One region of the Halomonas sp. AOP5-B2-8 genome, then DNA from elsewhere that is predicted to be linked to it. Evidence: predicted binding sites of a transcription regulator. Region 1 holds the regulator's gene; each other region holds the start of a gene.
What was found. The regulator sigma-54, encoded in region 1, starts transcription at its own class of promoters, with help from an activator protein. The targets are predictions, from matches to a motif close to TGGCACNNNNNTTGCTNT.

Region 1 (10,300 bases):
GGGGGTGCGTCTCCGGTCGGCCGAAGGGGATCTACGCTGGTTACAAAATGGCGAAAACGGAGGGCTGGTTGGCACGGCGAGTGGCCAAGTCTTGGGCGGTGAAATAAACGCCGATATTGATACGCTGGGCGACGGGATTCAACTGCAAGGTAGCGTTGCGACGGCGGCACTTTTCGGTTTGGCTGGGTTAGACGATAGCCAGGGGCGCTTGCCGCTAGAGGGACAGCTACAGTGGCAGGGCCACGTTGGCCTGTTGCCCACACCGACCGTGAGAGTGGAAAGTCGTTTAGTCGGCGTTACTAGCCACCTACCTGAACCCTTTGCAAAAACGTCACAGCAGCCCTGGCCATGGGTGTTGACCGCGGATATCGATTCCGGACGCATTGAAAGCCGCTTAGCTGATATTTTCTCTGCGCGAGGGCTGTTCGGTCATCAAGCGCTGGCCGGCACGATGCATCTGGGCAGTGCCGCAGAGCAAGTGCCTGCTTGGCCAGCTCAGCCTGGGATAAATCTCGTTGCGAATGTGCCGCGTATTGATCCACTGGCGTGGCAGCAGGCTATTAAGCCAATGATGGCGCTAAGCGCATCTCAACCGAGTGGCGCAGATAGCCAAATGCCGCTGAATGTCTCGCTAACAACGTCCTGTGTGGTTTATCAGGCGGAATGTTTAGGCAATGTCAACGCGTCAGGTAGTGTCAGCGGCGGCCAGGTCGATCTTGATGTGGGCGGTAATTTAGTCACCGGGCATTTGCTGTACAATGGTGATTCGCCGCAGCCGCTGGATATTGCGATTGATGGCATTGCGCTAGACCGTTTGTTGAAACTCGCTAATGTCGAGCATGACAGCGAGACGCCAGCACCCGATTCCTGGTGGCAGGCGGTTGAGACCCAGCGCAAGCCGCCGACGGTGATTCCCGAGTGGCTGGCCGATGTGCCGAATGGCCGTTTACGCTTAGCAGAGATTGCCATGGGCACGCGTCGCTTTGGTCCGTTGACCGCGTATTGGCAAACCGACGGGCAGCGGTTTTCGCTGACCCCAGTCGGTCTCACCATGGGGCAGCTTTCCGCTCGTGGCGAGCTTCACTGGGAAGGAGATTCAACCACCAGCCACACTTGGGCGGATATCTCTATTCAAGGTGGAGACATCGGCACGGCGCTTGAGCGGCTTGATCAGCCTGTGGTGATGCGTAGCCGCAGTACCGACGTAAAAGCATCGCTGAACTGGCCGGGAGCGCCTTGGCAGCTCGATTTGCGCAATGCCGATGGCTCCCTAAGCACGGATATGCGTGATGGCCGTTTTGCCACCCTAGAATCTGCGCCTGCGCGTTTAATCGGACTGCTCAATTTCGATAATATTTTACGCCGCATACGCTTAGATTTTTCTGACGTTACCGGCCAAGGCACGGCGTTTGACAGTGTCAGTGGTACTGCCGATGTCACCGGTGGACTGCTAACGCTGCGAGGGCCATTGGAAATTGATGCCCCGGCTACCACCTTAACGCTTACCGGCAATGTCGACCTGGTTACGCGTGAACTTGATCAGCGGCTTGGCGTCACACTGCCAGTGACACAAAGTTTACCTATCGCGGCAATTGCTGTCGGTGCGCCCATTGTTGGCGGTGCGCTATTCATCGCAGACAAGCTTTTTGGTGACGCGCTAGATCGGGTCACGACACTTCATTATCGCGTGCGAGGCCCTTGGACTTCGCCGCAGGTTACTTTAGAGGGCCCCCTATGACCGTATATAAAAGTGATATAGACACGGCTGCCGCCATTTTGTTGACACCCGGGGGGCTGGATTTAGATGCTCTGGAAACCGGGCTTGGCTACGCGATGGGCGCGGGCATAGACTACGCTGATCTGTATTTTCAGCGTACTTGGCAAGAAGGCTGGGTATTAGAAGATGGCGAAGTAAAAGAAGCCAGCTACAGCATTGATGGTGGGGTTGGCGTGCGCTCATTGGCGGGTGAAAAAACCGGCTTTGCCTACTCAAATCAAATTACCGCCGATGCGCTAATGGATACTGGCCGCACCGCGGCAGGCATTGTGCGCAGCGGTAAGCGCCTGCCTGGGCAACTGGTCCGCCCGGTGTCTGCTATGTCACGCTATGTCGGGATTGATCCATTGGCAGGTCTGAGCGCGGAAGATAAGGTGGCCATGCTCAAGCAGGCCGATTGCGTGGCGCGTGCAGCGGACCCGAGTATTAGCCAAGTGAGTGCCTCTCTCTCCGGTACCTATGAAGTCGTATTGGTGCGTGCCAGCGATGGCACTCTGGCGGCGGATATTCGCCCGTTGGTTCGCTTTAACGTTAGCGTTATTGCCGTTAAAAATGGTCGTCGTGAGCGCGGCAGCGCGGGCGGCGGTGGCCGTTATTCAATGGCAAAGCTGCGTGATGAGCAGGTGGCGGAGCGCTATGCTAAAGAAGCTGTGCGTCAGGCGCTGGTGAACCTCGAAGCCGTTGATGCGCCCGCGGGTCAAATGCCCGTGGTTTTGGCGTCAGGATGGCCGGGTATTTTGCTGCATGAAGCCGTGGGCCACGGTCTTGAAGGGGATTTTAACCGTAAGGGAAGCTCCGCTTTTTCGGGGCAGATGGGCAAGCGGGTCGCCGCGAAGGGCGTCAATATTGTAGATGATGCGACGCTAGCCGATTGTCGTGGCTCAATGAGTATCGATGATGAGGGTACACCTGGCCAATACACGCCGCTTATCGAAGACGGTATTTTGACCGGTTACATGCAGGACAAGCTCAATGCTCGCTTGATGGGAATGGCGCCGACAGGAAATGCTCGGCGCGAGTCATTTGCTCACATGCCGATGCCGCGAATGACCAATACCGTCATGCTGGCTGGTCAGGATGAGCCTAGTGACATTATCAAAAGCGTAAAACGTGGCATTTACGCAGTAAGTTTTGCGGGTGGCCAGGTTGATATAACGTCGGGTAAGTTCGTATTTTCCGCCAGTGAAGCTTACTTAATTGAAGATGGCAAAGTGACTGTGCCGGTCAAAGGCGCAACGCTTATTGGCAATGGCCCTGAGGCGATGGGGCGCGTTTCGATGATCGGTCACGATATGGCCCTTGATACCGGGATTGGTGTGTGCGGTAAAGAAGGACAAGGGGTGCCGGTCGGTGTTGGTCAGCCCACCCTCAAGTTGGATGAGCTGACGGTCGGCGGTACTCATTCGTAAGCGCTGTCTTACGCTCGGGCTTAAAGTGCCAGGGTTTCGCGCAGGTGTTTGAAGAGCTTGCGCGAGCTCGTTGGCGGCTTGCCCTCTTCGCGTTCTCGCTGGGCATTGCGAATGAGCTGACGCAGCGTTTGACGATCGGCGTCGGGGTGTTCAGTCATGAACAGATCGACAGCCTCATCGCCCTCGTCAATTAAGCGTTCGCGCCATTTTTCGAGGCGATGAAAGGCGTGATCGCGCTGCTCTTGTTCCTGATCAATGGAATCGAATACGCCTTGAATGGCAGTGAGATCTTCTTTACGAATTAATTTGCCAACGTACTGCATATGACGTCGGCGACCTTCATGAGAACGAATGCGTGCGGTTTCTTCAATTGCGCGCAGCATATCGTCAGAGAGGGGGAAACGGGCGCGTTCTGCTGGTCGCATAGCGATCAATGTTTCCCCAAGTGCCTGTAAGGCATGCATTTCGCGTTTGAGTTGCGACTTGCTAGGGCGTTCTTCCTGTTCTTCTACTTCAACTGGATCGGGACGTTGCTTACGCATAATGTGACTCACAGACAAGATTCGTTGCGGCATTATACCAGCTGCGAGTACAACATTGATTCGCCAAAGACATTCTATTGAGAGAGATTCGGCGAAAAAGGAGGCCATATGGCACAGGCATTTGATGCATCCGCGCAGCAGTCGCTACTCACCGCGCGGGCCGAAGAGGCGCTAGCGTTGGCAAAACGTATGGGCGCAGATGCCGCCGAAGTGGGCGCAAGCGTGGATCAGGGTATAGGCGTGAGCGTGCGTCTGGGCGAAGTTGAGACGGTTGAGCTATCCCGAGACCAGGGTATTGCCGTGACGCTTTACGTAGGACAGCGTAAGGGTAGCGCTTCATCTACAGATGCCAGCAGCGCGTCGATTCAGGCCGCCGTAGAGAAAGCGTTGGCGATTGCTCGATATACCGGTGAAGATCCCGCCGCAGGGCTAGCCGATGCGGCGCTGATGGCAAGCGAGCTGCCCGATTTGAAAGTGCACTATCCTTGGGCGCTTACCACGGATGAAGCGATTGAATTAGCGCTTGCCTGCGAGCAGGCGGGGCGTGACGTGGAAGGTATTTCTCAGTCGGATGGTGCCTCGCTGTCCAGCGGTGAAGGGGTGCGCGTTTATGCCAATAGCCATGGTTTTTTAGGCACTCAAAAAGGCAGTAGCCATTCACTATCATGCATGCTGATTGCTCAAGATGACGGCGGCATGCAGCGTGACTACGACTATACCTCTGCGCGTGATCCCAGAGCACTGCGTGACCCCGCTGACGTGGGGCGTGAAGCCGCCGCACGCACGCTGCGTAGGCTGGGTGCTCAGCGTCCGCCCACGGGGACCTTTCCAGTGCTGTTTGATCCGTCGTTATCCGGTGGTTTGATCGGGCATTTGTTGGGCGGTATCGCCGGTGGAGCGTTGTATCGCCAGTCATCTTTTTTATGTGATCGGCTTGGTACTGTGCTCTTTCCCGACTGGTTTAGCCTTGAAGAGCGACCCATGGAAGTGGGCGCTACCGCGAGCTCACCGTTTGATGGCGAAGGGGTGCAAACGCGCAATAATCGCTTTATCGATGAGGGGCGTATCGAAAGCTATATGCTGTCTTCCTACAGCGCTAGGCGGATGGGTATGCAGACTACGGGCAATGCTGGTGGGGCGCGCAATGTACGCCTGACAGCACCGCTGAAGCCTCGCGAAGCACTGCTGCAAGAGATGGGGAAAGGTATTTGGGTGACGGAGCTGATGGGCCAGGGCGTTAATGGCGTTACCGGCGATTACTCCCGTGGGGCGGCCGGCTTTTGGGTCGAGAACGGTAAGGTTCAATACCCGATCGAAGAGTTTACGATCGCTGGTAATCTGGAGCGGATGTTCGCGGGCCTAGTGGGCATTGGTGATGATACCGATACCCGTGGCAGCGTGCACACGGGTAGCTGGTTGATTGATGCGATGACAGTAGCCGGTAACTAATCGGCGTAAATGGCTACTGATCTTCCTCAAAGCGAGCCTCGAACAGCGCTTGAATCGCATCAAGCGCCTGTTCTGCGTCGTCGCCCTCGGCGTGTATAGCTAGCTCAGTACCGCACGGGGCGGCGAGCATTAATAGCGACATAATATTAGCGGCATCGGCAGCCTGCTGCTGCTTATAGACACGTATATTAGCCGTGAACTGTTGGCCGCATTTAACTAGTTTCGTCGCCGCGCGGGCATGTAGTCCGCGTTGATTGGTGAGTGTGAGTGTTCTTTCTGGCACCCTGGTTCCTTTTCGCCGAGTGGTGTCATTAATCAATAGACGTGCTTAAGTCGTTGGTAATTGATCGCTGGTCGAGGAGAGACTGGTCAACGGCGTTGGGGGTTGTTCGCTCAGCGTATATTGCAGGCCTAGCTCTCGGTGGCGCAATTGAACTTCGCCCACACGAGCCGCTAAGCTTTTTGCTAGCTGCTCCACCATATAGACAGAGCGATGTTGACCACCGGTGCAGCCAATAGCAACGGTCATGTAGCTACGTTGGCTATTCTGATAAGCCGGTAACCAGCGCTCAAGCCATGCCTGGATATCGTTACTCATGGCATCCACAACGGGATAGCCTTTTAAGAAGGCAACGATGTTGGCGTCACGGCCTGTCGATTGTCGCAGCGTTGGGTCCCAGTAAGGATTGGGTAGGCAGCGCACGTCGAAGACGAGGTCAGCATCCAAGGGTACCCCACGCTTATAACCGAACGATTCAAACGTCAACGTCAACTGGTCGCACTGCTGGTGAGCCACCTGGTCAGTAATCCGGCGGCGTAGGTCGTGTACTGACAGTCGCGATGTGTCGATCAATAGATCGGCTAGATCACGTATGTCATGCAGGGTCTCTTCTTCTTTATTGATAGCCTCTTCAAGGGTCATTTCGCTATTGCGCGTCAACGGATGTCGGCGGCGTGTGGCGGAGTAACGCTCTAGAAGAATTCGGGCATCAGTGGTTAGGTAGATAACTTGGAAATCAATGGTGCGCTGGCGCAACTCTTGTAATAGCGAGGGCAGGCGTTCAAGAGCCCCCGGTAAGTTGCGTGCATCAATGCTGACCGCCAGATGGGTACGATCACTCTGGTCGCGTAATTCGTCGACCAGTGACCCCAGCAGCATGACGGGAAGGTTATCAATCGCGTAGTAGCCTAGGTCTTCCAACGCCTGTAAGGCGATAGATTTGCCAGACCCAGAACGACCGCTAATGATGACCAGTTGCATAGAGTTTCTCTTCGCGTTAATCCAACGGCTTAAATAGGGACTTGATGGTCATTGATTGTCGCTTAATCCGCTGAATGCTCACGAATTTTAGTTGTAATGAGGTCGAGTAGTTCGCGCTGACTGCCTGCTTTGCGTAGCCGCTGGCGAGTATCCGCATCATTCATGATGGTGGCTACTTGGCCTAGCAAAGAGAGATGTGTGTCATCCGCTTGTTCCGGTACGAGCAGCACAAACACTAGATCAACGGGGTCGCCGTCGATAGCATCAAAATCAATCGCTTCTGAGAGTTTTAAAAAACCAGCAATAGGCGTAGAGCAGTGAGGGCTGCGGGCATGTGGAATAGCCACGCCGTTACCAATCCCTGTGCTACCTAAGCGTTCTCGGCCGATTAAGCGACTGAACACTTCTTGGCTATCTAAACTGGGCGTATTTTGGGCGATAAAGGTGCTGAAAAATTCCAGCACCCTTTTTTTGCTGCCCCCAGGGACGTCGAAAAGAACGCGCTCTGGGGGGAGTATGGTTTCCAACGTCATTGAATTAACGCACACCTGCGCCTTGGGCGCGAGCTTGTGCTTTTTCCTTATGTTTAACGAGTTGACGATCAATTTTGTCCGCTAGCGCATCGATAGCGGCATACATATCACTGTCTAGGGCTTCTGCATGTAAGTCAGCGCCTGCTGCATGCAGTGTGCAGGCTGCCTGTTGGCGTTCTTTCTCCACCGATAGGGTGACCTGCACAGTGGTTATATTGTCGTAATGACGCTCAACACGTTCAAGCTTTTCATTAACATAGTCACGCAAGGCGTCAGTCAGTTCTACGTGATGACCAGTGATATTTACTTGCATTGACGTACTCCTTATCTATCGGACTGTACTTAGGAACCGTGCTTAGGAACCGTACTTAGGGACTGTACTTAGTACTTAGATATGTAGCCCTTTTGATTGTAACCCTTTTTGCCCCGTTGCAAAGCCCTTGTCGAGAGTTTCGCTGCAACCTGGCAGATCCTAGCGCAAACGGCGCCGCTCACTGGAAGAGGGAATGCCCATGGCTTCACGATATTTGGCTACCGTACGCCTTGCAACTTGAATGCCACCTTCTTCTAATAATGTCACTAAGCGGCTATCAGAAAGCGGTTTGCTGGGCGCTTCTTCGTGAACCAGCTTTTTCAGGCGGGCGCGGATCGCGGTACTGGAGTGGCTGTCGCCATCCTGGCCACTCACTTGGCTAGAGAAAAAGTATTTCAGCTCGAACACGCCACGCGGCGTATGAATATATTTCTGCGTTGTCACCCGTGAAATCGTTGATTCATGCATTTCAACGGCTGCGGCTATATCGGCCAAAATCAGCGGTTTCATGGATTCTTCGCCATGTTCGAGAAAGCCGATTTGACGGGTAATGATTTCACGGCCCACTCGCAGCAGCGTGTCGTTACGACTCGAAAGGCTTTTAATTAACCAGCGCGCTTCCTGCAGGTGTTCTTTCAAAAACTGATTATCCTGACTTTTGTCCGCACGCTTTATCAGGCTGGCGTAATCAGGTTGGATTCTTAACCGAGGCAGGGCGTCCTGATTGAGCTCTAAATGCCAGCCTTCATTATCATGACGCACCACCAGGTCGGGCGTGATGTAGCTGTCGTTGGTCACGCCATAAGCGCTGCCTGGGCGTGGATCTAGGCTGCGAATTAGCTGGATGACATCGGCTAGCTGCTCGTCATCGAGTCCTAAGCGTCGCTTGAGTAAGCGCATGTCATCTTTGCTGAGCGCTTCAAGAAACTGACGCACTAGCCTACGAGCAGGCACCAGCAGTGGCGTATCATCTGGCAGGGCGGCGAGCTGCAGCATCAAACATTCACGCAGGTCGCGGGCAAAAATACCGGTGGGCTCGAATTGCTGCAGTTTTAATAATGTCGTTTCGACTTCGCGCTGGCTAAGGCTATCAATGCCCTGGGCGCGTAGCCCTTCACGAATATCATTAAGCGGCTGGGTCAAATAGCCGTTGGCATCTAGTGCATCAATGAGGCTCTCGGAAACCAGCTGTTCACGCACACTAAAATCGGTCATGGCGAGTTGCCACAATAGGTGGCCGTGAAGGCTCTGTTCGGCAGCCTGGCGCTCAAAATCAGGGCCCTCGCTGCTGCTGCCAGTGCCGCCAATGTCTTGATAGGTGTCCGACCAGTCGCTATCAACGGAAAGCTCGGTGGGAATGCTCTCTGACCACTCCTCCTCTTTAGGCTCGCTTACGGCCTCTTCACCGAACTCATCTTCCTGTTCCAGCATGGGGTTGGCATCTAAGGCCTGCTGAATTTCCTGACGAAGATCCAGAGTCGATAGCTGCAGCAGGGCGATAGCCTGCTGCAGCTGAGGTGTCATGGTCAGCTGTGTCCCAATGCGCAGTTGAAGAGAAGCTTTCATGACCATTTGAGAACCACTCGTTAATCGGAATGCTTTACCCTAGTGCGAGTGGGAGCTGGGTGCAAGTGCAATAAGCATGCCATTGGTAGTTAAAGCGTTATAAGGCGGGATTTATGGGCAAAAATAAGCCTACAGACGAAAATCTGCGCCCAGATAAACATCCCTGACTTGCTGGTTAGTGAGGATAGATGCCGGGGGGCCGCTGGCGATGATATGGCCATCGCCGACAATATAAGCGATATCGCAAATGTCCAGCGTTTCACGGACGTTATGATCGGTAATCAGAACGCCAATGTGGCGCTGTTTCAGCGCGCGAATGATGGTTTTAATCTCGCCCACTGAAATGGGGTCAACCCCGGCAAAGGGCTCATCTAGCAAGATGAAGGCGGGTTCGGTCGCTAGCGAGCGGGCAATTTCTACACGGCGACGCTCTCCGCCTGAGAGGCTCATGCCTAGGTTGTCGCGAATATGGGTGATATGGAAATCTTCAAGCAGAGCCTCCAGGCGCTCTTCGCGACCTGGGCGGTCGAGCTCTTTGCGCGTTTCTAATATCGCCATAATGTTATCGGCAACCGATAATTTGCGAAAAATAGACGCTTCTTGGGGCAGGTAGCCAATGCCCGCCGCTGCGCGCTCATGCATCGGAGCGCGAGTTAAATCTAAGTCGTCAATACCCACTTTGCCGGCGTCAGATTTGACCAGCCCGACAATCATATAAAACGACGTGGTTTTGCCCGCGCCGTTAGGGCCGAGTAAGCCAACGACGCTGCCTTGGGAGATTTCCAAGTTAATATCTTTAACTACGCGGCGACGTTTGTAACTTTTTGCCAAGTGGTGGGCATATAATGTTTTTATCGGCGCATTGTCAGCAGTTGCCATCGATAGACTCTCTATTGTTCAGGCTGAATGGTCATGCGTATACGCTGTGGCTCGCTACCTTCAACGTCTGAGCGCGCTTGAATCACTTCACGGTCGATGAAATATTCAAGCCGACCTCCGGTAAATTTGTCGTCCTGCTGTGTCAATTCAGCTTGATCAACGAGCTCCACTCGGCGTTCGGCGACGTGATAAATAATCCGCCGAGCCCAGCCTTCCGTCGGGCCTTCTTGCCCTTCGGCCTGATGGCGCAAATAAGCACGCTCACCGGTCGACGTTGCCCGTGAAAGCTCGCCCGCCTCATTGCGTTGAATTTCCACTCGTTCGCCGCGCAGCTGCATTTCGCCCTGGCGAATATTGACATCCCCAGTGTAGACGGCGGTGCCCGCGCGCTGATCAAGATCTAGGCGGTCGGCTTCCACCTCCACGGGGGCCTGTTGTGAAGACGAGCTGGTTTGGGCTGCCGCGGATAGCGGCACGGCAAGCGCAAAAAGGGCGGTGTAGATAAGTGCTTTCATGGCGACTCCTGTTAGCGTTGTGTGGCCGGTGGATGAGTGCCGCGCACACCGTCAGA
Region 2 (10,300 bases), on a different contig from region 1:
TGGCGGGATCAAAAAAACACAGCGTGTGGCGGCCATTGTCTTTGGCTTTAAAGAGTGCCAGATCCGCCTGCTGCAAATACTCATCGACGCTGTGTTCATCGCCCTCCATCACCGCAATACCAATACTGGCCGTGATCGTAACAGTCTCTTCACCAAGTAAGATGGGCTCATTGAGTACTGCCAATAATTTATGGCCAATACGCTCAACAAGCTGCGTGATTTGAGTACGGCTACTCTCAGCACCTTCAATTAACACCGCAAACTCGTCGGCTCCCAAGCGTGCTAGCGTGTCCGTATCGCGCAGCATTTGGCCCATCCGCTGAGCGACACACTGCAATAACTGATCCCCTTGGTAGTGTCCAAGGGTGTCATTAATTTGCTTAAAGTTATCAATATCGATAAACAACAGTGCGACACCATGCTGATGGCGCTGAAGCGCTTTGAGCGCAGCATCCATGCGATCTAGAAATAGGCGCCGGTTCGCCAGCCCCGTTAATGAATCATAAAATGCCAGCTGATGAATCTCCTGCTCAGCGGCTTTGCGCTCGCTGATATCGCTCATCGTAGTCACGTAATGCGTCAACACGCCGCCGTTGCCATAAACCGCGCTCACCGTGAGCCACTCAGGAAACAGCTCACCGTTCTTGCGCTGATTCCATATCTCGCCTTCCCAGTTGCCGGTTTTGAGCACTTGCTTCCATAAACGACGATAAAATGCTGCATTATGTAGCTCGGAGCTAAAGACGCGCGGGGTTTTACCGACAATTTCGACTTGGCTGTAACCGGTAATACGCGTGAACGTGTCATTCACTTTCAGAATCAAGCCCTGAGCATCGGTAATTAAAATGCCTAAGTGTGTTTGAAAGGCGGCGGCAGCGACTTGCGCTTCAGCACGCGCCTGTTCTCGCTCTTCAATGCGCTGGCGTAATTGATCCGCTAGCGTTAAACGGCTTAGATAATGACGCGCCCCCCAAGCCCCTAGCAGCGCCATCACAGCTACTATCAGCACAAAAATCCACGTCCGTTGGCGCCAATCCGCTAGCAGCGCATGCAGATCAATACCGACAATGACCAGCATGGGATATGCTCCGACTCGCTGCATGCGCATCAGCCGCATGCGGCCGTCAATAGGTGACACTCCCTTTAGTGCAAGAGCGGATTCGCCACTGTCTAACCATTGCGTCATATTAGGGCTAACGATTTGACTACCAATAGCCATTGATCCCTCTGACGGCGGATATCTAGCGATCATCTTTAAATCGGTGTCGATCAGCGTAATGCTTTCGCCGTCATAGACATTCATCTGCTCAAGCACGTCGGTAAATACGCCCGGTACGATGCGTGACACTACGACACCTGCAACGCCGTTATTGGAGTTCTCGAATCGCCTTCCATGGTAAAAGTAGAGACGTTGATCACCGGTCGATACCTGCAGCGGCGTAATCAGCTCCTGTTCTTCCCCCTGCGTCAAGGCGTTAAAAAACGCTGTCTCGCTGATATTAAAACGTGTATTCCACTTTCCGCCACCGCTTGCCAGCAAGCGTCCCTGGGTATCAAAAAGAACTATTTCGTCGATCAGAGGCACGTACTGGGTGAGATTTTCTAACGCTTGTTGAAGCTGCGGATTAGAATTGCTATCCGATATATCTTGTAAGGCGAGTAGTTCGGTTAATCCGAACAGAGCTTGCCCACTTTGAGAAAAGCCTCCTTTTGCCCACGCCACAACGACATTGGCGCGGGCATTAATATGCGACTCTGCGGCGGCCATTTCTTGCTTATACTGCTCACTCAACAGCCAACCGAAAAGCGCCATAATGATGCTAAGCGCTAGCACATATAGCGCTATCACATGTCGCCGCTGCTGGCGGTAGGTAGCCGTCGCTTTCAGCACATCGTCTTTTGCATCAATAGAGATGACGGGCATCGCACAGGGGCCTTATCTAGGTATGCCATGAAAACACCTAGTACAGTTTAAGAAAAATTAGAAATGCTATACCCCACTCACAACAAGCGGCTATGCCATGTATATCAGTTTTTATCGTAGTTGATTCATTAAAAAAGCATGGCACTATATATTAATTATTTAGATACCCAGGGGCTGTGATGGCATCGCTAGGTCAAATGAGCGACTACGAAATACGCTTAATTCGTATTTTTAAAACGGTTGTCGAATGCGGCGGTTTTACCGCGGCTGAAACGACGCTCGGCATTAGTCGCTCGGCGATTAGCCAGCATATGAACGACCTGGAGGGGCGGCTAGGATTCTCTCTCTGCCAGCGAGGGCGTGGTGGGTTTAGCTTAACCGAAGAGGGTAAAGAGATTTATCAGGCAGGGCTTACGCTGCTCACTGCGTTGGAAACCTTTAAAAGCGATGTAAATGCTCTGCATCAAACCATAAAAGGTGAGCTTAACATTGGCATTACCGATAATTTGGTCACGCTACCGGCCATGCATGTCACCAATGCGCTGGCCGAGCTGAGTGCACCGGCGCATGATGTCACGCTGCATATTCATATGGAGCCTTCCGATGCGGTAATTCGTGGCGTGATGGATGGCCATCTTCACGTTGGCGTTGTGCCCGCAGTGAACCTACCGACCAGCTTAGAAACGCGGCACCTCTACGATGAGCCTTCTTATCTTTACTGCGCGGCAGAGCATCCGCTTTTTTCTGAGCCTGATGACATTCTTGATACTGCCAATATTGCCCATTACCCCGCTATTTCACCGCGCTACCCGCTTCCTGCAAAAGCGCGCGAGGCGCATGATGCGCTTTGCCTGCGCGCCTCGGCATCAGACCGCGAAGGAGCGGCCTTTCTGATTCTTACCGGGCGCTTTATCGGTTTCCTACCCGAACACGTGGCTGCCCAGTGGGTGGCCGCCGGCAAGATGCGGGCGCTACATGCAAGCGCCCAGCACTATCGCATCCCCTTTGTACTCATCACCCGCCACGACCGGCGCCCTAATCGCGTAGTGGATGCGTTTTTAAGTTTTATTAAAAACGCAGAGTAAGCAAAAAACAGTAAGCAAAAAACAGTGCGTTTTATGAACGTTGCTCTGCTGCGTCACGCGCCATGATGGGTACCGGCCCAACCTGTGGCGACGATGACAACACTTGGCTCGCCACGTAGTAAACGATGGCTCCAAGCGCTGAGCCTGTGAACCAGCCATAGTCATAAAACCAGTTCATCGTGTCTGTCACTAGCGACATTAACGTGAGCAGCACCGGCACACCAAAAGCAATAAAGCCAGCGATGTTCACAGCAGGATAGGCGTGATCATCCATGTACAGGCTCGGCACATCCAAACGCTGCTTTTTAATCAGAAAGTAGTCCACTGCCATGATGCCAGCGATGGGCCCTAATAGGCTTGAATAACCCAGCAGCCAGTTGGAATACATCTGTTCAAGGGAAACCCCGGGAGGAATAACACCCGCCTTTTGCAGCAGGTCATAACCCATTAACAGCATCCCAACGGCCCCAGTGATCAATACACCGCGCGTTTGGTTAATCAGCTTAGGGGCAATGTTTTGGAAATCGTTGGTGGGCGAAACAATATTCGAGGCGGTATTCGTAGAAATGGTAGCAATAATGATCAGTAGCATCGCCATCACGACCCAGAAGGGGCTGTCGATATAGCCAATTAAGCGCACCGGATCGGCAACGGTTTGGCCCACTAACGTCTCAGAAGCGGCGGTCAACACTACCCCGAGAGCTGCAAAGAAGAACATCGTCAGCGGCAGGCCGATTACTTGACCAACAATCTGGTCTTTTTGGCTTTTCGCAAAGCGGCTGAAATCGGGGATATTAAGCGATAGCGTGGCCCAAAAACCGACCATAGCGGTCAAGCCCGCAAAAAAATAGCCGTAAACCGATGCCCCTTCAGGGCGCGATGGCGGCTGCGCGAGAAGCTCGGTCATCGACATATTCGGCCATGCCCACATCATTAGCCCAATACCCACCGCTAGCAGCAGCGGCGCGGCCAATGTTTCCAGCCATTTGATCGATTCAGCCCCGCGAATAACCACGTAAAGGTTCATCGCGCCAAAGACAAAAAAGCCAATAACTTCACCAACCCCACCTAATGCTGCCCAAGCAGGCACCAGTTCTGAAAGCAGCAGATGAATCGCCAGACCGCCAAACATCGTTTGAATACCAAACCAGCCACAGCCTACCAATGCGCGCACCAGGCAGGGCACGTTAGAGCCTAAAATGCCGAATGAAGAACGCAAAACCACGGGAAAAGGAATACCAAACTTGGTGCCTGGAAAAGCGTTCAACGTCAGCGGGATCAGCACGATGATATTCGCCAACAGAATAGCGAATAACGCCTCGCCCACGCTTAAACCAAAATAGGCGGTTAAAACGCCGCCCAGTGTGTAGGTAGGCACGCAGATCGACATGCCGACCCACAGGGCGGCGATATTCCATTTGGTCCAGGTGCGCTCGCTAGCCTGGGTCGGTGCAATATCTTCATTAAAACGCGAACTGTTGCGTACATCGTTCCCTACCTCAAGCTCAATCAGACCATCTCGATCCACCATCTGAGAGGTTGTTTCTGGCATTTTTGTATCTCCTCAGCATTGCGTTGTCCAACCCAGGCGGTGTCTGAACGCTAGCGACAGCGGCTAAATCCTGACAAACCTTAATCCCCACGGTCAGTGAAGTTTCCTAGACAGGATTCAAAGCAATAAGTGTGCCTAGCTAAGCGAGCATGCCAATTAACTCATTGATTAAAAAGCTGCCTTTATGGACAACAATATTATTATTAGATCATTACCTTTGACGATGTTACCTCTCGAACAAACGTCGACCAAACAAAGCTAGATCAAAAAAAATATTTGCACCAACTTTAAACATCTCAGAATTTAAAATAAGCCCTCTAAAATAGATAACAGCATGATTCAAAACAATTAATAAAAAACTCCAAAACAGTGCGCATGATCACCAAAAGAGTGAACACTGCTATTTATATAAATAAAATCAAACAAACTCAAAGAGTTAACGTTAATTTAAAAAACAATAAATGATGACTTGCCAAAACCACCAAGCCAACGATACTTTTAATAAAAGCTGTCTTGATTGTCAGCTTTATTAGACAACGCTTAAGACTGAAACAAACGCTTTACACCAACAATCAGAGGGAGCGTCTAATGCAGAAGATGAAAATCGGCTTAATTCAAATGGGCTTAAAAACCAGCACCGAGCTTTCGCCCGCGGCCATTCGTGACGCGATGAACGAAGCCCATCTACCGATGATTCAGCAAGCCGCAGACCAGGGCGTGCAGGTGCTGTGCTTTCAGGAAGTCTTTAATCAGCCGTACTTTTGCCCCAGCCAAGACGGCAAATGGTACGCCGCCGCCGAGCGCGTACCCGAAGGCCCCACCTGCCAGATGATGCAAAAACTGGCCGCTGAGCACCGCATGGTCATTATTGTTCCGATCTATGAAGAAACCGAAACCGGCGTTTACTACAACACCGCCGCCGTGTTCGATGCCGATGGCAGCTACTTGGGCAAATACCACAAAACGCATATCCCTCAAGTGGCCGGTTTTTGGGAGAAGTTCTTCTTCAAACCTGGGCAATCCAACTGGCCGGTGTTTGATACTGCCTACGGCAAAATTGGCGTGTATATCTGCTATGACCGCCATTTCCCCGAAGGCTGGCGGGCGCTTGCGCTCAACGGTGCCGAAGTGATTTTCAACCCCTCTGCCACCGTGGCGGGGCTTTCTCAATATCTTTGGGAGCTTGAACAACCCGCCTCTGCGGCAGCCAACGGCTGCTTTATTGCCGCCATTAACCGTGTCGGCACTGAAGCACCGTGGAATATCGGCAATTTCTACGGCTCCAGCTATATCGTCAACCCTCGCGGCAAAATCGAAGCTCAGGCTAGCGAAACCAACGATGAACTCCTCGTCCACGAGATTGATTTGGACATGGTGCGAGAAGCCCGTAACAACTGGCAGTTCTTCCGCGACCGCCGCCCGGAAACCTACACCCGTCTCACCGACGGCGAATAGCACTGTCCAAACAATCATCCAAGGAGCGAACGATGAGCTTATTAATCAAAGGCGGCACGGTGGTCACTCACGCCGACACCTACCGGGCCGACGTGCTCTGCGTAGACGGTAAGATTCATGCCATTGGTACGGATCTAGACATCCCTGAAGGCTGTGAGACGGTTGATGCCAGCCATCAGTTGGTAATGCCCGGCGGTATCGACCCGCATACCCATATGCAGATGCCGTTTATGGGCGCGGTGGCCAGCGAAGATTTTTACACCGGCACCGCCGCGGCTATGGCAGGTGGCACCACAACGATTATTGACTTTGTCATCCCAAGCCCCGGCCAGTCGCTGCTAGAAGCCTTCGAAACCTGGCAAGGCTGGGCAGAAAAAGCCGCCACTGACTTTGCGTTTCACGTCGCCATTACCTGGTGGGATGAAAGCGTTAAAGAGGAAATGGGCACTCTGGTGCGCGAGCATGGCGTTAACAGTTTTAAGCATTTTATGGCCTATAAAGGCGCCATTATGGCCACCGATGATATTCTGGTGGAAAGCTTTTCGCGCTGCCTAGAGCTAGGCGCCATTCCCACGGTACATGCCGAAAACGGCGAGCTGGTGTACCACATGCAGCAAAAATTGCTCGCTCAAGGCATAACTGGGCCAGAGGCGCACCCGCTTTCCCGCCCGCCTCAAGTAGAAGGCGAAGCGGCTAGCCGCGCGATCCGCATTGCCAGCACGCTAGGCGCGCCGGTGTACCTGGTACATGTTTCCACCAAAGATGCGGTGGATGAAATCGCCTACGCCCGCCAACAGGGCCATCAGGTGTTTGGCGAGTGTTTAGCAGGCCATTTACTGATTGATGACAGCGTCTACCAGCACGCCGACTGGGCAACGGCAGCGGCCCACGTAATGAGCCCTCCCTTCCGGCCCAAGGGCCATCAAGAAGCACTCTGGCACGGCCTGCAATCCGGCAACCTACAAACGACCGCTACCGACCACTGCTGCTTCTGCGAGGAGCAAAAAGCGGCCGGCAAGGATGACTTCACCAAAATCCCCAACGGCACCGCCGGTGTCGAAGACCGCCTGGCCGTGCTGTGGGATGAAGGCGTTAACACCGGCCGACTTTCGCCCCAAGAATTTGTTGCTATCACCTCGACCAACACCGCCAAGATTTTCAATCTCTACCCGCGCAAGGGTGCGATTCAAGTCGGTGCCGACGCCGATATCGTGGTGTGGGATCCCAACGGCACCCGCACCATCTCCGCCAAGACCCATCACCAGAACGTCGATTTCAATATCTTCGAGGGTAAAACAGTCCGCGGCATCGCCCGCCACACGATTAGCCAAGGGAAATGGGTATGGCGAGATGGCGAGCTACGCGCCGAACGCGGTGCAGGCCGCTATCTAAAACGCCCCGCCTACCCCGGTGTATTCGAGCTTCTGGCCAAGCGGGCCGAGTTAAACGCCCCGAAGGCTGTCGCACGTTAAAAATGAGCCAATAAAAAATACAGCGCAAGACAAGACTAGAGAATGGGAGTAACACCGTGACCAATCCACTGGACTACCTGCCCAGCGCAAAAGAGGTCGGCACCTACGACCCGCAAGCGCTGGCGAATAACTTTAGTGATCTTCATCCCCCACTCACCGATCGCCAGGCGATCATCGAAAGCCAGCGCTGCCTCTACTGCTATGACGCGCCCTGCGTTGAGGCCTGCCCCTCGGATATCGATATTCCAAGCTTTATTCGCCAAATCAGCGACAGCAACATCAACGGCGCGGCAGAAACCATTTTGGAAGCCAATATTCTGGGCGGCAGCTGTGCCCGCGTATGTCCCACCGAAATTCTCTGCGAGCGTAGCTGCGTACGCAATCACGATGCCGAGTGCCAGCCGGTGCTGATTGGCCTATTGCAGCGCCATGCCACCGACAACATGCAGTTTGAACAACACCCTTTTACGCGTGCAGCCTCAACTGGCCAGCATATTGCGGTGGTGGGTGCAGGGCCTGCAGGGCTCTCCTGCGCTCACCGCCTGGCCATGTTTGGCCATCAGGTAACGATTTTTGAAGCCGAACAGAAACCCGGTGGGCTGAACGAGTACGGTATTGCACGCTATAAAATGACCGATGACTTTGCGCATAAGGAAGTCGCATTTTTACTCGAAATCGGCGGCATCGATATACAGTACGGCCAGCGCTTGGGAAGCAATTTAGCGCTGAGCACGCTTCGCCAGCAGTACGACAGCGTGTTCATAGGCCTAGGGCTGGGCGCCAGCCGCGCTTTAGGCCTCACCGGCGAAGAAGCACCCGGCTTAATGCCGGCGGTTGAATATATAAAAACGTTACGCCAAGCCACTGACCTGGGCAGCCTACCCGTTTCCAAACGCTGCATTGTCATCGGTGCGGGCAATACCGCCATTGATATGGCCACGCAGATGTCTCGCCTAGGCGCCACCGAGGTCACGCTGGTATATCGCCGTGGCCTTGAGGCAATGTCCGCCACCGACCATGAACAGGAAATCGCCAAGGCCAACGGCGTACGCATAGTGACCTGGGCACAGCCTGACGAGATTATGCTGGATACCCAAGGGCGCGTAGCGGGGATGCGCTTTGCCAAGACCGTTGAAAAAGCGGGCCGCTTAATGCCCACGGGCGAGGCGTTTGAGCTTGCCGCCGAGGCCATTTTCAAAGCTATCGGTCAGGGTTTCGAAGACACAAGCCTAAGCGACACAACGGCCGCTGAGCTTGATCGAGACGGCGAGCGCATCCATGTCGATGAGATGTTTCACACCTCTTTACCCAATGTTTATGCTGGCGGCGACTGTGTCCAAGCAGGCCAGGACCTTACCGTGCAAGCGGTGCAGCACGGCAAACAGGCGGCTCACGCCATTCATCAGGCGCTTGCCGCCAAGCAGGAGGCCGCATGAAAACGGATACTTTTACATCTAGCCCTTTTCCCTCATTTGGCAAGAAAAGTAACGGCGATAGTATCGTTAACGGCGTTGATTTATCGGTTAACTTTGCCGGCATTAAAGCCCCTAACCCATTCTGGCTGGCCTCCGCCCCACCTACCGACAAAGCTTACAACGTCGTGCGCGCCTATGAGGCGGGCTGGGGTGGCGTGGTATGGAAAACCTTAGGAGAAGAGCCCGCCGCAGTGAACGTGTCCTCGCGTTATTCGGCCCACTATGGCAAAAATCGCGAGGTGATCGGCTTTAACAATATTGAGCTGATTACCGACCGTTCGCTGGAGATCAACCTTCAAGAAATCACCCAAGTGAAGAAGGATTGGCCCGACCGCGCGCTGATCGTTTCCATCATGGTGCCGTGTAATGAAGAGGCTTGGGCGTATATTTTGCCGCTTGTAGAAGCGACCGGCGCAGACGGCATTGAGCTTAACCTAGGCTGCCCACATGGCATGCCCGAGCGCGGCATGGGCGCGGCGGTAGGCCAAAATCCTGATCTGATTGAAAAAGTCACCTACTGGTGCAAGAAGCACTACTCCAAACCGGTGATTGTGAAACTGACGCCCAACATTACCGACATTCGCGTGGGCGCTCAGGCGGCACTGCGCGGCGGTGCTGATGCGGTATCGCTAATCAATACCATTAACTCGATTACCAGTATCGATCTCGATGCCATGGTCGCCAAGCCTACGGTGGGCCATCAAAGCACTCACGGTGGCTACTGCGGTAGCGCCGTGAAGCCTATTGCCATGAACATGGTGGCTGAAATTGCCCGCGACCCGGCGACCCCCACGCTGCCTATCTCCGGCATTGGCGGCATTTCCAGCTGGCGGGATGCGGCGGAGTTTATCGCCCTAGGTTCGGGTAGCGTTCAGGTATGTACTGCGGCAATGCTCAACGGTTTTCGCATTGTGGAAGAGATGAAAGATGGCCTTTCCCGCTGGATGGCAGACAAGGGCTACGACTCGATTGAAGCGTTCTCCCGTAAGGCGATACCGCATACCACCGACTGGAAACATCTCGACATCAACTTCAAAACCATTGCCCAGATCGATCAAGACCTATGCATAGAGTGTGGCCGTTGCTATATCGCCTGCGAGGATACCTCCCACCAGTCGATTGCCAAGCTCACCGAGCAGGACGGCGCCCGCCGCTACGAGGTGATTGAAGACGAATGCGTGGGCTGCAACCTGTGCCAAATCACCTGCCCGGTAGAAAACTGTATCACCATGGTGCCTCAGGAAACCGGCCAACCCTTCCTGGCTTGGGATAACGACCCACGCAATCCTTTCCAGGTCGCCAGTTAAAACGACTTAAACGGCCTAACGCCACCGCTC
Region 3 (10,300 bases), on a different contig from region 1:
ACTAGGAGGAAAGCCGCCGCTAAATATGCGCGCAGCGCGGGGTAGGCCTTCAGAAATACGCGCCCAGTTGAACGGCAGCGAGCCAAAGGCCCACACCAAGTACACCGCTGCGACAATGATTAGCCCGTAGCGCAGCAGAGGGTTAGCGATAAACGGTGGTTTTTTCCACGTGCGGGGCGTCGCTGGATGGGCGTCAGGCGGAGTCATGGGAGCGCTCCTCGACGGGCGTATCCGTGATTGCATCGTCTGGCGCTTCAATGCCCCCGTAGATGGCATCTAAGGCGTCTTTATTGAAGTCCGCGGGTAGGCCATCAAAAATCATTTTGCCGTGGCGTAAACCGACAATCCGTTCGGTGTAGGTTTTTGCCTGAGCAACGTTGTGGATATTAATCAGCACCGGCAGCGAGAGCTCGCTGGCCAAACTTTGCAGCAAGATCATAATTTGCTCAGACGTGCGCGGGTCCAATGAGGCCGTGGGCTCATCGGCCAGCAGGACTTCAGGCTCTTGCATCAGTGCACGTACCACGCCGACCCGCTGGCGCTCGCCACCAGAAAGCTCATCGGCACGCTTATTGGCATAATGGGCAATACCGACGCGCTCCATCAGCACAAACGCGCGTTCAATGTCTTCCTTGGGATAGCGGCGCGAAATCGCCTGGTAGAGATTGACGTAGCCTAGCCGCCCGGCCAGCACATTTTCCATCACGGTTAAGCGGTCTAAAAGATTAAAGCCTTGGAACACCATGCCAATCTTGCGTCGAGCGCGGCGTAAATCACCGCCTTTCAAATTCACAAGCTCAGTGCCGTTGAGTTTGATAGAGCCGGAAGTCGGCTCGACCAGACGGTTGATACATCTCAGCATGGTGCTTTTGCCTGCACCTGAGGCGCCTACAATAGAAACAACGCTGTTTCCTTCTACCTTTAGGTCAAGCCCTTTAAGTACGGCTTCATCGTGGCCATAGCGTTTGACCAGATTGGTAATTTCCAGCATGTGTTCGCTTCCATCGTCGAGAAAATAACCGCACCGCCAGTAGCGGTGCGTTACGTTTTACTCTTCCAGGTTTTCGGGCGTATAGCTGACGTTATTAGCTGCCTGGATGGTGCGAATCACCTGCCAGTTGTCTTTGTAGTTGATAGGAATAAACTTCTCGACGCCTTCGAACTCTTCGCCAAGCTCGGTGCCAGTAAAGTCAAAGGTGAAAAAGGCTTCTTCTATTTTTTCGACTAAAGCGGGATCTAGGTTATAAGCGTAGTTATAGGAGGTGGTGGGGAAGCGGTCGGACTCGTAGATCAGGCGCACGTCGTCGGCATCGTAGAGGCCACGTGCGGCCATCCGATCAACAACTTCAGAGGCGACGGGGGCGGCATCATAATCTTTCGCCACAACGCCGAGCATCGACTGATCATGACTTCCCGAATAGACCACTTCGTAGTCTTCATCCGGGGTAATGCCAAGTTCAGGAAGCAGTGCGCGGGGCGCTAAGTTGCCCGAGTTGGACGTTGGCGATGTGTGGGCGACGCGCTTGCCTTTAAGATCTTCCAACTCGTGAATATCGGAGTCCACGTGCGTAAACAGCTGTAACGTGTAGCCAAACTGCCCGTCATCTGATCCCATCAGCGCGAAGGGAACGGCGCCCGCAAGGTTAACTGCAAAGGGCGTGGGGCCTGTGGAGAAGCCGGCGATATGTAGCCGGCCGCTGCGCATAGCCTCTACCTGGGCAGCGTTAGATTGCACCGCGAAAAAGCGTACGTCGCGCTCGGTGACCTTTGCTAGATGATCAATGAACGGCTGCCAGATATCGGTATAGATAGCGGGATCTTCGACCGGCGTGTAGGCAAAAATTAGCGTATCTGGATTGGCCCATTCCGCCTCATCAGCGGGTAGGTCGGCGACCATATCACCATTTTCATCACAATAAATGGCGTCTAAATCACCACGCTCACATTCCGCATAGGCATGGGTAGATAGCAGGACTAGCGGAAGCAGGGATACCGCTGTCAGCAGTGCAAGCGGGCGCTTGCAGAAAAGCGAAGTTGCCATAGTAAGCCTCATTTGTGCGTTGTTTTTGTGCCTTGCTGTTTTATTAAAGCCTTGCTGCTTTTACTGCTTGATACGTCTTTGAATGCAGCGTGTCTTTGAAAACTGAGTAGTTATTTCGCTTTGTAATCTTCGTGGTTTTCACTTGAGACGACGCAAACTACGTTTCGTAAGTGGACATTTTGCACGAAAAATGGTTATTTCCGAAAACAGACACCTTCAATTTAGGGTTTAAGACGAACATATGTCAAATACTTTACAGTCACTCTCAGACCATTGGCGTAACCGCTATTTATTAATGCGCCACGGCCATAGCCAGGCTAATCAGCAAGGACTGATCATTAGTTCACCTGAGCGCGGGGTAGCCGATTTTGGCCTTTCCGAACATGGTGAGCAGCAGCTTGCCCAGGTGGTGATCGACTGGCAGTGGCCTAGGCCCACGCGCGTTATTCATTCTGATTTCCTACGTACTACCCAGACCGCTGCCCGCGTGGCCGCCGCGTTTGGACTAGCCCTCAGCGTGGATACGCGTTTAAGAGAACGCCATTTCGGTGAGTTAGACGGGCAGAGAGACGAACATTATCCCCGCATATGGGCATTAGATGCTCAGGATGCCGAGCATCAACACCATCAGGTTGAAGCCGTTAGCAGCGTTGCCGGGCGTATGCAGGCAGTGGTCCGTGAGTGGGAGCAAAAGGTCAGCGGAGAAACGATCTTGCTGGTTAGCCACGGTGACCCGTTGCAAATCCTATTGACCGCCCTGGCTGAAAAGCCATTGAGCCAGCATCGCCAGCAAACGCCGTTAATGCCAGCCAGTATTACGCCGCTAGGCGAGCAGAAGTAAGCGAAATACAGGCGTAAAAAAGCATGCATATTCGCCACTTAGCTAGTGGCCCAGGATCTGGCTTAAGAACAGCTGGGTCCGCTCTGACTGCGGGTTATTGAAAAAGGGTTCAGGCGCGTTCTCTTCTATAATTTGCCCTTGATCCATAAAGATCACTCGGTCAGCCACTTTTTTGGCGAAGCCCATTTCGTGGGTTACACAGATCATGGTCATGCCTTCTTCCGCAAGCTCGACCATAACGTCGAGTACTTCCTTGATCATCTCAGGGTCAAGTGCAGAGGTCGGCTCGTCAAACAGCATGACGTCGGGGTGCATACACAGCGAGCGGGCAATCGCCACACGCTGCTGCTGACCGCCGGAAAGCTGCCCCGGATACTTAGTGGCCTGCTCGGCAATACGCACCCGTTCTAGGTACTCCATCGCCAGTGCTTCGGCCTCTTTACGCGGCTTCTTTTGTACCCACATCGGCGCGATACAGCAGTTTTCCAGTACCGTTAAATGCGGGAACAAATTGAAGTGCTGGAATACCATGCCGACACTGCGGCGAATCTGCTCAATGCGTTTCACATCTTGGGTCAGCGGTATACCGCCCACCACGATTTCACCCTTTTGATGCTCTTCGAGATGGTTGATGCAGCGAATTAACGTTGATTTTCCTGAGCCCGAAGGGCCGCATACCACGATACGCTCGCCGCGTTTTACTTCCAGATAGATATCGCGCAGTACGTGGAAGTCGCCGTACCACTTGTTGATGTTGCGCATCTCGACCATCAGGTCAGAAGCACTGGTGTCAGAGGTGTTGGTGGCTGCTTGTGTCATGTTGAAATCCTACTTAAAACGTAAAGAGAGGCAGCGTTAGTGCTTATGGCCGGTATTGAGCTTGCGCTCCAAATACTGGCTATAGCGCGACATGCTGAAACAAAAGATCCAGAACACGAATGCGGCAAAGACGTAGCCCTCGAGCGAGAAGCCCAGCCAGTTCGAGTCGGAAAGCGCCGCTTGCACGATGCCCAGCAGGTCAAACAACCCGATGATCATGACCAGAGTGGTGTCTTTAAACAGTGAGATAAACGTATTAACGATGCCAGGGATCATCATTTTCAACGCCTGAGGCATGACGATCAGGCCCATACGTTTCCAATAGGTCATGCCTAACGCCGCTGCGGCCTCGTCCTGGCCTTTGGGGATGGCCTGTAAGCCGCCGCGAATAACTTCCGCCATATAGGCACTCTGGAACAGCGTTAAGCCGATCAGGGCACGCACAAGGCGATCCACGCTGATTTCGGAGGGTAGGAACAGGGGCAGCATCACCGAGGCCATAAACAAAATGGTGATGAGCGGGACACCGCGCCAAAACTCGATAAAAATCACGCAGAACGTTTTGACGATAGGCATATTCGAGCGTCGCCCGAGCGCTAATACAATGCCAATAGGCAGTGCCCCTACCATGCCGACGGTGGCCAATAGCAGCGTCAGCATCAGACCGCCCCAGCGATGCGTTGAAACACGCGGCAGGTCAAAGTAGCCGCCGTGTAGGAGCACGTAGGCGATCACTGGGAATACCAGCAGAGCCAATAGCACCACCCAACGTTTAAACGGCAGGCGTGGAATGACCATCCAGGCAATAATGGCCGCAAACATGGTAAACACAATATTGGGCCGCCAGTACTCGCTGCTGGGGTATAGGCCGTACATGAACTGTGAAAAACGCGCGTTAATGAATACCCAGCAAGCGCCTACTCGAGAGCAGTCTTCGCGGCTGGAACCCACCCAGTCAGCGTCAATAAAGGCCCATTGAATCGTGGGTACGATCAATAGATACAGCACATACAGCCCCAAGAGCGTGAAGATGCTATTGACGGGCCCATTGAACAGGTTGCCGCGCAGCCAGGCGATCGGGCCAATCGTGCCTTTAGGCGCCGGGCGCTGAGGGATGGTGTCTTTGTTGTGAATCATGGTGTCGCCTCCGGCCTAGCGTTCAACCAGCGCAACGCGAGCGTTGAACCAGTTCATGAACATGGACACCAGCAAGCTGATGACAAGATAAACCGCCATGGTCATGGCAATAACTTCGATTGCCTGACCGGTCTGATTGAGCGTAGTGCCGGCAAACACCGATACTAGGTCGGGATAGCCGATGGCGGTGGCCAGTGACGAGTTCTTAATCAGGTTAAGATATTGGCTAGTGAGCGGCGGAATGATGACGCGCATGGCCTGTGGAATGACCACCAGACGTAATACCAGTTTGCGCGGCAAGCTCAGTGCCTGTGCCGCTTCCGTCTGTCCATGGGGAATAGCCTGGATACCTGAGCGCACAATTTCGGCGATAAACGATGCGGTATAGATAGACAGTGCCAGCCACAGCGCCAGGAACTCGGGAATGATGGTAATGCCGCCTCGGAAATTAAAGCCGCGCAGTTCAGGCATTTCCCAAGTGACCGGCACGCCGGTGGCGATTAGCACCAGCAGCGGCAGGCCAAAAATGATTACCAGCGATAGCAAACCGGCGGGCAGGCGTTTGCCGGTGGCTTCATGACGGCGCCTGTTCCAAATAATCAGTGCGATGCTGGCAATAATCGCGACTACAAACGTAGCGGGAATCAGCCCAAAACCGGATTCAAACAGCGGCTGGGGTAGATAAAGCCCGCGAACATTCAGAAAGAAGGCTTCACCAAAGGCCAGGCTATCCCGGGCGCCGGGCAGCGTGCGCAGTACCGCGAAATACCAGAAAAAGATCTGCAGCAGCACGGGAATATTACGAAACGTTTCGATATAGGCGTTGGCTAAGCGTGCGATCAGCCAGTTGGGTGACAAACGCGCTATGCCGACAGTAAAGCCAATAATGGACGCGGCGATGACGCCCAGCCCGCCGACCAGCAGCGTATTGATCAAGCCAACCACGAAGGTGCGGCCGTAGGAGCTTTGCGAGGAGTAATCGATCAGGCTTTGAACAATGCCGAAGCCCGCCGTGTTACTCAAAAATCCAAAGCCGGTGGTAATGCCCCGAGCATTCAAGTTGGCTTGGGTATTGTGGATAATGTAGGCCAGGAAAGCCGCGACAACGGCGATCAAAATGATTTGGAAAATAAGTGCGCGCTTAGCGCGATCTCGCCAAAACGGCGGCTTGTGGCCGGCGTGGCGAATGTTGGGTCTTACCGACATGGATGGCGTCTCCGCTACACGGAAGGTCAATCAGATGGCCCGCCCATTCCTTGATATGAAGACTGGAAAAGTCGGCGGGCCAGGGTCAAGCGAGACGCTTAGCGAATCGGAGGAGCGTACTGGAAGCCACCGGCGTTCCAAAGAGCGTTCACACCGCGCTCAATTTCAAGCGGAGAGCCCATGCCTACGTTACGTTCAAAGCTTTCAGCGTAGTTACCGACCTGACTGATAATGTTGTAAGCCCAGTCAGCCTCTAAGCCCATGCCTTCGCCATAGTTACCGTCTTGGCCGAGCAGGCGAGCCACGTCCGGATTTTCAGAGCTGAGCATTTCCTCAGCATTTTCGCTGGTCACGCCGTATTCTTCGGCGTTAATCATAGCGAACAGCGACCACTTAACGATGTTAAACCAAGTGTCATCGCCTTGCCGCACGACGGGGCCAAGCGGCTCTTTAGAAATAATCTCAGGTAGAATGACCGCGCCTTCGGGGTCGTCAAGTTGGATACGTAGCGCTGCCAGTTGTGAGGTGTCGGAGGTCAGTACATCGCAGCGCCCGGCCTGGAAGCCGCCAACGGTTTGCTCAGAGGTATCGAAAACGATGGGGTCAAATTCCATATCGTTGGCGCGAAAGTAATCGGCCACGTTCAATTCGGTCGTGGTGCCCGTTTGGATACAGATAGCGGCGCCATCAAGTTCCATTGCACCGTTAATGCCAAGGTCGCGGCTAACCATAAAGCCGATACCGTCGTAGAAGTTAACCCCTGCGAAATTGAGGCCCAGGGTGGTATCCCGAGTGGTGGTCCAGGTGGTATTGCGCGAAAGAACATCCACTTCGCCCGATTGAAGAGCGGTAAAGCGCTCAACGGCGTTAAGGGAGATGTAGTTGACCGCTTCTGAATCGCCAAGTACGGCTGCGGCGACTGCACGGCATACATCAACGTCCAGGCCTTGCCAGTTACCGTCGCCATCCGGTGCAGAAAAGCCAGGCAGGCCGTCACTCACGCCACACTGAACGGCCCCGCGCTCGATGGTATCTTCTAAGACGTCTGCTTGAGCCGTTGCTATTCCCGCTAACGTCACTGAGCCAGCAGACGCTAGTAGCACGAGGTGTTTTTTGTTCAGCATATAGTTCCCCTTGAATCAATTAGAATCCTGAATTCCCAGAATTACGCATGCCTTAGCATGTAACTAAACCTAGCAAGTAAGATGCCAACAAGGGTACAGGCGCTAATTCAGCGCTTTTCAACGCTACTCAACGGATTCGAGACGAACGTCTATATGCAAAAAACGAGACTGCCCACTTGCTCTTGCACCTTTCTAGGGCAGAACAAGATGGGCAGTGGTCAAACGACGGGCTAAGGGCGTTATTTACTCGGCCGCAAATGCCTTGCGCATAAACGGCGGTAGCACGAGCGCCCCACGGTGGGCATCAACGCTGTAATACTCCAGCGGCAGGCCGTGGCTTGCGGCGTCCTGTTCACGGAACGCATTAACGTCGATAGATTTACCGGCCAGCGTCACGCTCCACCAGCCTGAGGGGTAAACCGGCTGCGGGAAAGGCAGCGTAGCAACGCTGTCAAATCCGGCTTCTTGCATATCGTGGCGCAGTTCGCGAATGATCGATCCGCTATGATAAAGCGGCGACTCGCTCTGTTGCACCATTACGCCGCCACTTTTCAAAATGCGGTGACAGCGCTTTAGGAAGTCAGTTTTAAACAGCCCTTCGGCGGGGCCAACCGGGTCGGTGGAGTCGATAATTAACACGTCGATACTCTCATCCGGTGCATCGTCGACCCACTTCACACCATCGGCGAACAGCAGCTCGGCCCGCGGATCGTTATTCGACGCCACCAGCGTAGGGAAGAAGCGTTGTGATGCTTTGGTAACCTCTTCATCGATATCGATCTGAGTGACTTTTTCAACGCCAGGGTGACGCAGCACTTCTTTTAAGGTGCCGCAGTCGCCGCCGCCAATAATCACTACACGCTTAGGATCTTGATGGGTAAACAGCGCCGGGTGCGCAATCATCTCGTGGTAAAGAAAATTATCGCGATCCGTCAGCATCACGCAGCCATCCAGCACCATTAAGTTGCCGTAGGTCTCGGTGGCGTAGACTTCTAAGTGCTGGTACGGACTCTGCACATCCAGCAACTTTTCAGAAATCTTCAGTGAGAAAGCGCTGCCGTGGCTATCAAAGACTTCGGTAAACCACTGGTCGTCGCGTAATTCGCTCATCAATTGGCTCCTGGATGCGTGACGTTGGATGGGGTCGAAATATCCCGGTGATACTGCGGGCTTAGCTCGTGCAGCGCCTCCATGAAGGCGGTGACGTTGTCCGGATGCGTAAATTGGCTGATGCCGTGGCCCAGGTTAAACACGTGGCCAGGGCCATGGCCGTAGCTTTCAAGCACGCGAGCAACCTCTGTGCGAATTGCCGAGGGGCGGGCAAACAGCACGTTGGGGTCCAGGTTGCCCTGTAGCGCCACTTTATGACCAACGCGGGCGCGAGCATCGGAAAGCTCGGTGGACCAGTCGATACCCAGCGCATCGGCACCGGCGTCAGCGATATGTTCCAGCCACTGGCCGCCGTTTTTGGTGAACAGAATCACCGGCACGCGGCGCCCGTCGTGTTCGCGGATCAGCCCCGCCACGATCTGCTTCATATAGCGCAGCGAAAACTCAAGGTAGGCAGGTGTTGAAAGCGCGCCGCCCCAAGTGTCAAAAATCTGTACCGCCTGGGCACCCGCGCGAATCTGCGCATTCAGATAGTCGGTCACCGACTGCGCCAGCGTATTCAGCAGCTGGTGCAGAGTGTCTGGCGTGTCGTAGAGCATGGTTTTTAAGTGGCGGAAATCTTTGCTAGAGCTGCCTTCCACCATGTAAGTCGCCAGTGTCCAGGGGCTGCCAGAGAATCCGATAAGTGGCATACGCCCGTTCAGCTCGCGGCGAATAGTCGACACCGCGCGCATCACGTAATCTAGGTCGCGCTCGGCATTGGGCACGCTCAGCGCGTCAACTTCTGCCTGCGTGCGTACCGTTTTACGAAATTTAGGGCCTTCGCCAGTTTCAAAGTACAGGCCAAGCCCCATCGCATCCGGAATGGTTAAAATATCCGAAAACAGGATAGCCGCATCCAGTGGATAGCGTTCCAGCGGCTGAAGCGTTACTTCGCAGGCCAGGTCTTGATTGCGGCACAGGTCCATAAAGCTGCCCGCATCGGCCCGTCTGGCGCGATATTCTGGCAGATAGCGGCCAGCCTGACGCATCATCCATACCGGCGTGCGATCCACGGGCTGACGCGCCAGCGCGCGAAGAAAACGATCATTTTTCAACGGTGTAGTCGTCATAAACACTTGCTCTTAGGAAATTTGCCCGCATTGTATGGGGGTAATTGTACTTGAAGTTGTACTTGAAGATAGGCGCGAGAGCGGCTTACCGCGTGGCAAAATCGTCGCACCCAGCCAATTTTTCTCCGCTATTTAGCCGTCTAACCACCGTGAGGCGGGCGCCGCTTCCTGATAGAATACTTGCCTACTTTGCCAACACTGGTGTGGTTAACTGGTTTGGTTAATCAACGAGGTAACCTGTGACCATTCGCTTCATTGCCGCTTCCCGACTGCCCACGCCCTGGGCCACTTTTACTATGCATGGCTTCGAAGATGAGGCTACTGGCAAAGATCATATCGCGCTAACGCTGGGTGACGTGACCGGCGATGAGCCGGTACTTGGGCGTGTGCATTCTGAGTGTTTGACCGGCGATGCGCTGTTCTCAATGCGCTGCGACTGTGGCTATCAGTTGCAGGAGGCGCTCAAACGCATCGCTGAAGAGGGCCGCGGCGTACTGTTTTATCTGCGCCAAGAAGGACGCGGCATTGGGCTTTTGAACAAAATTCGTGCTTACAATCTGCAAGACCAAGGTGCTGACACGGTAGAGGCCAACGAGCAGCTCGGCTTTGGTGCCGATATGCGCCGATACGATCTGTGCGTGCCCATGCTCAATCACCTAGGCGTTACATCGCTACGCTTAATGACCAACAACCCGCGTAAGGTTGACGCGCTCACCCGCGACGGTGTCAACGTAGTAGAGCGCCTGCCCATCACGACCGGCCTAAATCCCCATAACGAACACTATCTTTCAACCAAAGCGGGCAAGCTGGGCCACATGATGGCCCTTGATGATTTTACCCGCGCCAGCGATGTGGATATTGAGCGTAAGGGCTAGGTAAGCGGACGGTGTCAGGCTAACAGAAGGGGCGC

Region 2: a site for sigma-54 is predicted at 4,681-4,698, ahead of ACT3RP_RS11695 (NCS1 family nucleobase:cation symporter-1). Genes of this name have one in related genera too.
Region 3: a site for sigma-54 is predicted at 7,238-7,255, ahead of ACT3RP_RS10265 (amino acid ABC transporter substrate-binding protein). Genes of this name have one in related genera too.

The regions. Positions count from the first base shown of each region.
Region 1 is NZ_JBQSVS010000003.1:490,830-501,129, reverse strand. It holds gene ACT3RP_RS09915 (YhdP family phospholipid transporter) at 1-1,738, shown strand, start outside; gene tldD (metalloprotease TldD) at 1,735-3,186, shown strand; gene yjgA (ribosome biogenesis factor YjgA) at 3,207-3,728, opposite strand; gene pmbA (metalloprotease PmbA) at 3,837-5,177, shown strand; gene ACT3RP_RS09895 (HPr family phosphocarrier protein) at 5,191-5,460, opposite strand; gene rapZ (RNase adapter RapZ) at 5,506-6,438, opposite strand; gene ACT3RP_RS09885 (PTS sugar transporter subunit IIA) at 6,501-6,971, opposite strand; gene hpf (ribosome hibernation-promoting factor, HPF/YfiA family) at 6,976-7,284, opposite strand; gene ACT3RP_RS09875 (RNA polymerase factor sigma-54) at 7,444-8,856, opposite strand; gene lptB (LPS export ABC transporter ATP-binding protein) at 8,980-9,729, opposite strand; gene lptA (lipopolysaccharide transport periplasmic protein LptA) at 9,741-10,244, opposite strand; gene lptC (LPS export ABC transporter periplasmic protein LptC) at 10,256-10,300, opposite strand, start outside.
Region 2 is NZ_JBQSVS010000004.1:334,324-344,623, reverse strand. It holds gene ACT3RP_RS11705 (bifunctional diguanylate cyclase/phosphodiesterase) at 1-1,924, opposite strand, end outside; gene ACT3RP_RS11700 (LysR family transcriptional regulator) at 2,104-3,009, shown strand; gene ACT3RP_RS11695 (NCS1 family nucleobase:cation symporter-1) at 3,041-4,561, opposite strand; gene ACT3RP_RS11690 (nitrilase-related carbon-nitrogen hydrolase) at 5,150-6,016, shown strand; gene hydA (dihydropyrimidinase) at 6,049-7,488, shown strand; gene ACT3RP_RS11680 (NAD(P)-dependent oxidoreductase) at 7,545-8,924, shown strand; gene preA (NAD-dependent dihydropyrimidine dehydrogenase subunit PreA) at 8,921-10,270, shown strand.
Region 3 is NZ_JBQSVS010000004.1:19,961-30,260, forward strand. It holds gene phnE (phosphonate ABC transporter, permease protein PhnE) at 1-207, opposite strand, end outside; gene phnC (phosphonate ABC transporter ATP-binding protein) at 194-991, opposite strand; gene phnD (phosphate/phosphite/phosphonate ABC transporter substrate-binding protein) at 1,049-2,041, opposite strand; gene ACT3RP_RS10245 (histidine phosphatase family protein) at 2,283-2,882, shown strand; gene ACT3RP_RS10250 (amino acid ABC transporter ATP-binding protein) at 2,925-3,701, opposite strand; gene ACT3RP_RS10255 (amino acid ABC transporter permease) at 3,738-4,838, opposite strand; gene ACT3RP_RS10260 (amino acid ABC transporter permease) at 4,854-6,044, opposite strand; gene ACT3RP_RS10265 (amino acid ABC transporter substrate-binding protein) at 6,143-7,168, opposite strand; gene speE (polyamine aminopropyltransferase) at 7,412-8,278, opposite strand; gene hemE (uroporphyrinogen decarboxylase) at 8,278-9,390, opposite strand; gene ribA (GTP cyclohydrolase II) at 9,630-10,265, shown strand.